Regions from separate parts of the Aquabacterium sp. G14 genome, predicted to be linked through region 2. Evidence: predicted binding sites of a transcription regulator. Region 2 holds the regulator's gene; each other region holds the start of a gene.
The links. Region 2 encodes FliA, which starts transcription of late flagellar genes. Its sites were predicted from a motif close to CTAAAGTTTNNNNNNNNNNNGCCGNTA; they were not measured.
Positions count from the first base shown of each region.

Region 1: the regulator FliA is predicted to act here: its motif matches at 1,409-1,435, upstream of fliS (flagellar export chaperone FliS).
Region 3: the regulator FliA is predicted to act here: its motif matches at 1,170-1,196, upstream of motA (flagellar motor stator protein MotA).
Region 4: the regulator FliA is predicted to act here: its motif matches at 770-796, upstream of WIT60_RS10925 (flagellin).

Region 1 is NZ_JBBEYB010000011.1:104,391-106,592, forward strand. Features, by position in the region: gene WIT60_RS12655 (flagellar brake protein) at 1-537, opposite strand, end outside; gene WIT60_RS12660 (flagellar protein FliT) at 556-903, opposite strand; gene fliS (flagellar export chaperone FliS) at 900-1,313, opposite strand; gene fliD (flagellar filament capping protein FliD) at 1,493-2,202, opposite strand, start outside.
Region 2 is NZ_JBBEYB010000005.1:130,717-132,918, forward strand. Features, by position in the region: gene WIT60_RS07760 (methyl-accepting chemotaxis protein) at 1-425, opposite strand, end outside; gene WIT60_RS07765 (RNA polymerase sigma factor FliA) at 590-1,315, opposite strand; gene WIT60_RS07770 (P-loop NTPase family protein) at 1,321-2,163, opposite strand.
Region 3 is NZ_JBBEYB010000004.1:123,702-125,903, forward strand. Features, by position in the region: gene motB (flagellar motor protein MotB) at 1-193, opposite strand, end outside; gene motA (flagellar motor stator protein MotA) at 197-1,054, opposite strand; gene WIT60_RS06490 (transposase) at 1,268-1,972, shown strand; gene WIT60_RS06495 (glutamate synthase-related protein) at 2,087-2,202, shown strand, end outside.
Region 4 is NZ_JBBEYB010000009.1:1,581-3,782, reverse strand. Features, by position in the region: gene WIT60_RS10930 (deoxyguanosinetriphosphate triphosphohydrolase) at 1-749, shown strand, start outside; gene WIT60_RS10925 (flagellin) at 950-2,202, shown strand, end outside.

The DNA of each region.
Region 1 (2,202 bases), on a different contig from region 2:
GCCATCGGGGATGGTGGGCATGTCGTCGGGCAGGAACAGGGCCATGCCGCCCAGGCTCACGTCCAGCACGCGCAGAGACAGCTCGGTTTTGGCCTGGAGCGGGTGGGCAAAATGGGCCGTTGGCATGGCGCTGACCGCAGGCCTGACGCGAAAACTGGTGCGCCGTTGAAAGCGGTACAGCTCGCGGGGGTAGCGCGCGTTGATGACATTGAGCTGGTCACCGTGCACCATCACCAGCCCCCCCAGGTCGAACTGCAGCTTGATGCTGTCGAGGTAGGCGACCGCCGTGACCTCGTTCGATTCCAGCAAGGCGCGCAGGCCGGCGTGGTTGCTTTCGCCGCTGAAACCCACGAGTTCCCGATCAGGCTCGATGTTCCAGATCAGCGTGGTGTAACTGTGCCCCTCGGGGCTGCTGAGGGTGACCAGGGTGCGGGAGGCTTCGACCTGGCGCAGCAGATCGAAGATCTCGATGGGGGACGTGATGCGGTAGTCATCCAGCGCGCTGGCTTGCGCGCGGTCGTTCAACGGTTTGCTCATCGTCCAGGATCGAGATACTCAGTGCATCTTCTTGGGGTCTATGGAAGCGCCCATCATACGGCTGAGATCGTGCAGCCATGGCTCGGTGAGCGTGCGGATTTCCGCATCGTTGAAGAGGATGCGCTGCATGATGCGGCTTTTGAGCGCGCGCTCGTCGCGGCCGAGGGTACGGCTTTCCGAGGCGTGCTTGAGTTGCGCGATCAGCACGGCGCAGGCGCCTTCGAGCTTGACCACGGTGTCCCAGTCGCCGGTGCGGGCGGCCTGCAGCATGTCCTGGCTGGCGGATTCGATGGCCTCGTAGTAGCCGAGCAGGTTGCGGGAGAGTTGCTCGGTTTCGCGGGCGGTGATGAGGTCGGGGGCGTTCATGCTTGGATCCTCATGGCTGCGGTCGAGGCGGGGGCGTCGGAGGTGGGGGCGATTTGCAGCCAAGCCTCACGAACAGGTTTGAGCAAGTTCACGCACTCGTCCAGCGCGGCGGTGTCGTTGCGCAGGTTGGCCTGGGTCAGGCGCAGGGTGATGTAGGCGTACAGATCGCTGAGGTTCTGGGCCACTTCGCCACCCTCGGCCAGGTTCAGGCTGGCTTTCAGACCTTCGTCGATGATGCGGATGGCCTTGCCAATGGCGGCGCCTTTGACCTCTACCTGCTTGTTCAGCATGGCGCCGCGTGCTTGCGCGATGCTGTCCAAGGCCCCGTTGAACAGCAAGGTGGTGAGTTGATGGGGGGATGCGCCGTTTACGCCGGTTTCGACGTCGATGCGGCGATAGGTGTTGCTCATGTTGCGTTGGCTGAACATGCTGGCAGTAGAACCTGTGGCTGTGGCGTACATCGTAGATCTCGTGCAGTGGATGCTGATAACAGCGTTGAATTGGTTATCGGCAGCACGGCCCGTAGCTTGACCCCTTTATGCCTGTTTGATGCCGTAGAAACAGGCCTCAAAAAAGCATCAGTTCCGGCTTATGCACGTGAGGCAACTGGCAGGATCGAAGATTCATTGTCTTCCATCCCGGTTTGGGATGGAAGACCTTGGTACTGATCCAGCAAACGCTGGCGAAGCAAGGTGCCCGCCGTGCTGCTGGGTGAGTTCGCAGCCAGGTCGGTGCTGGGCTGGGCAAGCGCGCCAGCATCTGGCGGGGTTGCGGTCGTGTTGGCCGGAAGGTCGGCCAGCACCTGTTGCGCCAGCATGGTCTGGCTTTGGCGCACAGCGGCGGAATCCTGCTGCAAGGCAGTGGACAGCTGCTGCGTGTTGATCTGCAACTCACCCGCAGGGGTGCGGGTCATGCCCGTTTGTGCCAGTGTGCGAGCCAACTCTGTGGGCTGATCGGGTGTGCCCAGCAGGCTCTCGGTGCCGCGTTGCACCGAGTTGGCCACGCTGCCGCCCAGCTTCTGCAAGGCGTTGTAAGCCTGGGTGAAGTTCTGGGCCGCTTGTTGCCTGCCTGTGCGGTCAGGCCCGACGTTGATGGTGGCCGGCATATCGGTGGGGCTTTTCAGGATCAGGCTTAAGCCCGCCTGGCTTTCGATGGCATTCAGCGGGGACTCCACCGCTTCGTCGTTGATCTGCGCCTTGGCATTGCTTGCAGATTGCAGCAATTGCATCCCGGTCGTGCCCATTGACGAGGGGTCAAACCCCAGCGCGCTCAGGGCTGCGACGTCCGAGCCGCTCTCAG
Region 2 (2,202 bases):
CTGGGTTCGGTGAAGCACATCGGGCCCCAACCCCAGGTCTGAAACTGGTTGAACGTGATGTGGTGAACGGCGATGGCAACCGCCCCGGCGATGATGGCCGCGCTGCTGCGATAAACCACCAAGCAAGCCAGGAAAGCAAACACGGCAAAGTGCGCCTCACTGTGTCCGCGCGCGACGTGGATCATCAGGCCGACCATGGTCATGCCCAGGACAGGCAGCCCCACGCGGCTGAGCAAGCCGCCTTTGGACATGGCCGCAACCCCCAGGGACAGGCCCATGAACAGCAAGCCCAACAACAATCCGAGGGTCAGGTTGTTGTAGATCCAGCCGTAAGCCAGGGTGCCCAGAAAAACAGCGGCGATGCCCCACAGCACCACAATGTCATGACGGTGGAACAGGTAACCGGGAGAGGAGTCAGCGCGCATGAAGATGTCCTTTTTCGTGGGCGCATCTTATCGGGACAACCCCGGAAAGGGTGCGCAAAAAAGCACGCTGCCACGGAAAATCAGGGGAGCGAACGCGATGCCCTTGATTTGAATCATTTCAAAGCCAACACATCACCAGACCACGCGCAGCGCTCCGGGCCCCCTCACCACTCTCGCAACTTGACACGCAGACGGGCGATGGATTGACTGTGCAGTTGGCAGACGCGGGATTCGGTCACCCCCAGCACAGCCGCGATTTCCTTGAGGTTCATGTCCTCTTCGTAATAGAGGCTCATGACAAGTTGCTCACGTTCGGGCAACTTCTTGATCGCTTCCACCAGGGCATGCCGCATGCGATCGTCCTGCAGGAGGCTGAGCGGGTCGCTGCCACTGTCGGCGACATGGCGATCCAGGTAATCCTGATCACCCTCGTCGCCACTCATGTCTTCCAGATAGATGAGTTGGGTGCCACGCACCTTGCCGAGCATGTCCTGGTAATCGGGCAGGCTCAAACCCATCTCGGCAGCGATCTCGCTTTCGTGCGGCGCACGCCCCAGGCGCTGCTCCAGACGATGAACGGCGCCTTCGATGTCGCGCTGCTGCTTGCGGGAGCCTCGGCTGAGCCAGTCCGCCCCTCGCAACTCATCGAGCATGGCGCCCCGGATGCGCTGGGTGGCAAAGGTTTCGATCTGCACCCCTTGCGCAGGATCGAAGCGGCTGAGCGCGTCGGCCAGACCGATCATGCCCACCTGGATCAGGTCGTCGACCTCGACGTTGGCAGGCAATTTGGCCATCATCTGATGCGCCAAGCGGCGCACCAGCGGACTGTACTGGCGCAACATGCCATTGACGTCGAGACGCCCTTTGGCGGTGTACGTGCTGGGTTCCATGTACATCAATTATGGGCCGAGGCAACGCGAGCCGGCAAGGCCGACCCTGGTGAGGTGAGGTGTTCGAAGGCGCTATCGCCCAAGCTCAAGGGCAAGGCACCGTGGAGCAACGCGGCAGCCATTTCCATGAAGTGGGGATCGGGATCGGCGGTGGCCGCTTGCTGGGGGTCGAGCTGATGTGCGCTGCGCTGGGCCACCCCCAGAAAGTCATCGGCGCAACGGGCCAGGCGCTGAGCGACAGGCTCGGCCTGGGCACTCTCGACGGGGGCGCACAGCAACAGGTCGTAGCTCATCCAGCCGCCGCGCTGGCTGAGGATCTTGACGGCCGCATAGGCATCCGTGAGGCCCTCGGCCATGTCATTGGTGAAAATCAGGGGGCGCAATGCCATGCCGCGAGCGGGTTGGCCGAACAGGCGCACGATCTCGCTGGCCGAGGCGTGTACCAAGACCACATCGCTGCGGGGCGAGGCATCGGCCAGGGCCGGCAGCAGGCTGGCGCAGGAGCCACGGGCATCCACATGGCGCAGAGGCAAGCCCCTGGCGGCCATGTAGCTGATCTGGTCGGACAGGGGCTCGATGCCCTCGGCCAGATCAAAGGCCACCAGCTCGCTGGGCGCGCGTGCCTGTTCGCTGGCATCGACCACGAGGGTGTGAAGGCCAAAGCCGGCGTAGGCGGCACACAGGCGCTCCAGCACCAGCCCGCCACAGCCGGATCGGCCATTGGCCACCACCGGAATGAAGCGCAGTACGCGTGAGACGAACATTTGCCGCAAGCCCTGGGCCTGGTCAACAGGATGGTGGGCGCGGGTGCCGGCAGAGCCGGCCTGGGAACGGGCGTGGCGTGTCATCGGCGCTGTCTGAGAACGTTGGCTTGCGTTCAGGGAGCC
Region 3 (2,202 bases), on a different contig from region 2:
TGAAATAGTCGGCAATGCCCTTGCGGTCACCTTCCGTCGTCGAGCCCAGCAGCCACATCAGCAGGAAGAAGGCCATCATGGCCGTCACGAAGTCGGCGTAAGCAATCTTCCACGCACCCCCGTGAGCGGCATGGCCGCCCTTCTTGATGCGCTTGATGATGATCGGCTGGACCTTCTTCGAATCTCCGGCCATGACTTACTTCTTCTTCACGTGAGCTTCGAGTTCGGCGAAGGTCGGGCGTTCGGTCGAAAACAGCACCTTGCGACCGAATTCGATGGCCACCTGGGGCGCATAGCCCTGCATGCTGGCCAGCAGCACGGTTTTGATCACCTGAAATTCCTTGGTGCCCTCGTCGAGCTTCTGCTCCATCAGCCCCCCCAAGGGTTCCACCACGCCGTAGGCCAGCAAAATACCCAGGAACGTGCCGACCAGCGCCGAGCCAATCATGCCGCCCAGCACCGCTGGAGGCTGGCCCACCGAACCCATGGTGTTGACCACGCCCAGCACCGCGGCCACGATGCCGAAGGCCGGCAGAGCGCCAGCCAGTCGGGCAATGGCTGCCACCGGTTGATGGCCTTCGTTGTGGTGGGTTTCGATTTCGTTGTCCATCAGGGCCTCGATCTCGTGCGAGTTGAGGTTGCCCGAGACCATCATGCGCAGGTAATCGGTGATGAACTCGACGACATGATGGTCGGCGCCCACGATGGGGTATTTTTTGAAGAGCGGCGAGTTGTCAGGGTCGTCCACGTCTTTTTCGATGGACATCAGGCCCTCTTTTCGGACCTTCTGCAAGATCTCATATAGCATGGCCATGAGTTCCATGTAGCGCGCCTTGGTGTACTTCGAGCCCTTGAACAGTGGTCCAAAGTTGGCCAACACGGCCTTCACGACCTTGGGCTGGTTGTTGACCAGAAAAGCGCCAATGGCCCCGCCGCCGATGGCCATCATTTCGGTGGGCATGGCATGTAGGATCACGGAAATGTTGCCGCCGTGGATGATGAAAGCGCCAAAAATGCAACCGAGGCAGAGCAGGTAACCTACGAGAACGATCATGGTGGGGGAGCACGCGCGAGTGTTGCTTGGCATCCTAACCGTTCTGTCGGCGTGCGTGCGTCGGCAAAACGATCGGTGAGGGCATTCCTGTATCGGCAGATCCCGATGACGGGTTTATCGGTCAGTGGTCCGCCGACTTGAGGTGTGTCGCGGTTTGGGGTCCCCATGGGGCGACTCATAATCGGTGCACATCAGATTGCGAGGATCAACACCATGGCCCGATTGCCCCGGTTGGAGGTGGCTCATTGGCCTCATCTCGTCGTGCAGCGGGTGCACGACGGCCAACTTTTGGCCCGCGACGACGCCGATCGGGCCTTGCTGTTGCAAACCTGGCGTGAGGCGGCCAGGGCGCATCAGGTCAGCATTCATGCCTATTGCCTGGCCGCCGATCATTTTCACCTGCTGCTGACCCCTGAGCAAGATGCTTCTTTGAGTCTGTTCATGCAGGCGGTGGGGCGCCGCTATGTGAGTGCGTTCAACCGTCGGCATGGTCGGCAAGGGGGCTTATGGGCGGGGCGCTACCGTGCCACGATCGTCGACCCGGCGCGTTACTTGCTTGATGCGATGGTGTGGGTCGAGACGCACGGGCAGCGCGCCGGGGGTCTCTCGCCCGTTCTGGACGATGCCTGGTCCAGCGCGCGCCACCACCTGGGGCGCGGCTCCGACCCCTTGGTCAGTGATCACCGGGTGTTCTGGTCGTTGGGCAACACGCCTTTCGAGCGTGAGGCGGCTTGGCGCAGCAGGCTGGAGGAGGGGCTTTCGGTGCCACTCGCACGGCGCATGTCGGAAGCCATGCACAAAGGTTGGGCCTTGATGCCGGATGCGGCCTTGCCAGCACTGGAGGCGGCTGTGGGTCGGCGCCTGACGCCGCGGCCGCGTGGGCGGCCTCGCAAGGTGACCGCTGGCCCGGCCCCATGATCTGACCCTATTTATGACCGCACCAAGCTGGTGCTTGTTATTTATTGGGTTCTGACCCTATTAATTAGTGCTTGAAACCCCGGGAGAACGAGAGTATCCTCGCCGCTCACCGTGTTGTTTTCCCACACTTACTCTGGAGCGCCCCCCATGACCCAGGCGACTTCGGGAACCTCGTTCCCCATCCCCTCCGCGTCTGACGCAGCCGTCACCTCCGTGGCCACTGCACAGGA
Region 4 (2,202 bases), on a different contig from region 2:
TGCGGGTGGTGGATGAGCTGGAAGAGCGCTACCCGGCGTACAACGGACTGAACCTGGCGTTTGAAACGCGCGAGGGCATCTTGAAGCATTGCTCGCGTCGGCATGCGGAGATGCTGGAGGCGCAAGAGCCGGGGGGCGTGGGGCGGCGGTTTCTGGAAGGCTCGCAGCCCAGCCTGGAGGCACAGTTGTGCAACCTGGCCGATGAGATTGCGTACAACGCACACGACATTGACGATGGCGTGCGCTCGGGGCTGATCACGATGGAGCAGTTGGAGGCGGTGCCGCTGTTCGTGCGCTTTCGGGATGAAACGCTGGCGGAGTTTCCGCAACTGCAAGGGCGCCGGCTGTTGTTTGACACCATTCGGCGCATGCTCTCGCAGCAGGTGTACGACGTGATTGGCGCGACGCAGGCCTTGTTGGCGGAGCATGGGCCTGGATCGGCGGATGAGGCTAGGTTGTGTCCGCCGTTGGTGCGGTTCAGCACCGCCATGCGGGAAGACAGCACGGCCTTGAAGCGGTTTTTGTTCAAGGAGCTGTACCGGCATCCGCAGGTCAATGAGACGACCGCCAAGGCCAAGCAAGTGTTGTCGGAGTTGTTTGCGGCGTATGTGGCGCAGCCGTCAGGGATGCCTTCTGACTTTGCGCAGCGCGAGGATCAGCATCGGGCTGTGGCGGATTACATCGCGGGGATGACGGACCGGTTTGCGGTGCGGGAGCATGAGAGGTTGACGGGGCAAAAGGTGTTTTGACGTAGCCGATAAAAAAGATCTCAAGTCCTGGCAAGGGCTCGCCGATAAGTAAAACAACGGTCTTCCAAAGAGGCCCGTGGTCCGGTTAGCCGGCCGATGCATCAGGTGGTTCAACCACGCAGATGATCCGGTTGACTAGCGACGGTCTTGCAGTTTGTCGGCGGCACTCGCCGGGACTTTTGAAACACTAGGAGATCATCATGGCTATGTCAGTCAACACCAATATTCAGTCGATTAACGCGCAGCGCATCCTGTCGTCTTCGCAAAACTCGCTGGCCACTTCGATGCAGCGCCTGTCGTCAGGCCTGCGCATCAACAGCGCCAAGGACGATGCCGCTGGTTTGGCCATCTCCGAGCGCTTCAGTACCCAGATCCGCGCCTTGAACGTCGCCACGCGTAACGCTAACGATGGCATCTCCCTGGCGCAAACGGCCGAAGGTGCGATGGCCAGTGTCACCAGCAACCTGCAGCGCATGCGTGAACTGGCTGTGCAGTCGGCCAACGCCACCAACAGCGCCTCCGACCGCGCCGCACTGCAGCAAGAAGTTTCGCAGTTGGCGCAAGAAATTGACCGTGTTGCCACCCAGACCGAGTTCAACGGCACCAAGTTGCTGACCGGTGACTTCCTCAGTCAAGCATTCCAGGTCGGAGCCAATAAGGGTCAGACCATCACCATTGACAAGATTGCCAGCGCACGCACCAGCGATCTGGGCAAGTTTGAAGGCGTCTTGGCAACCAACCAAAGCATCGGCACTGCCAGCGATACCACAGCAGCAGCCAAAGTCACCATCGGTGGCACGGACTACAGTCTTGGCACCATCGCCAACGACGCCAAGGCCATTGCCGCAGCCATCAATGCCTCAGGTGCACCTGGTCTGTCGGCCACCGCAGGCAAAACAACGGTAGCCCAGGGAACCCAAACCGACGGCACAGAAGTGACCGCCCCTGGTGATGTTACCGTCAACATCAATGGCACTGACATCACTATTGGCGCCACAACCAATGCCACAACCAATCGCTCCAACGCACTCGACGCCATCAATGCCAAGTCGGCAGTGACAGGTGTGGTCGCCAAAGACACTGGCTCGGGTATCGAGCTGATCGCAGCTGATGGTCGCAACATCACCACGACGTTCAATGACACCAATACCACCGGCGCGACTATGGCCACGTTCGGCTTGGGCGCTGCAGGCACGACCGGAGCGGCCATTAACATCACCTACGCAGCTCCCGAGGGTGTGACAGGCGCTGTGGTGTTTGACGGTGTTTTGACAGGTGGCACACAGAGCTTCAGCATCGCCGGTCAAGGCGTTGCCGTATCCGCTCTGAATATCTCGGACGTCGCCGGTGCAAACGAAGCACTGACATCCATTGATGCAGCCTTGACGGCTATGAACTCCAGCCGTGCGGCACTAGGTGCCGTGCAGAACCGCTTCAGCTCGACCATTGACAA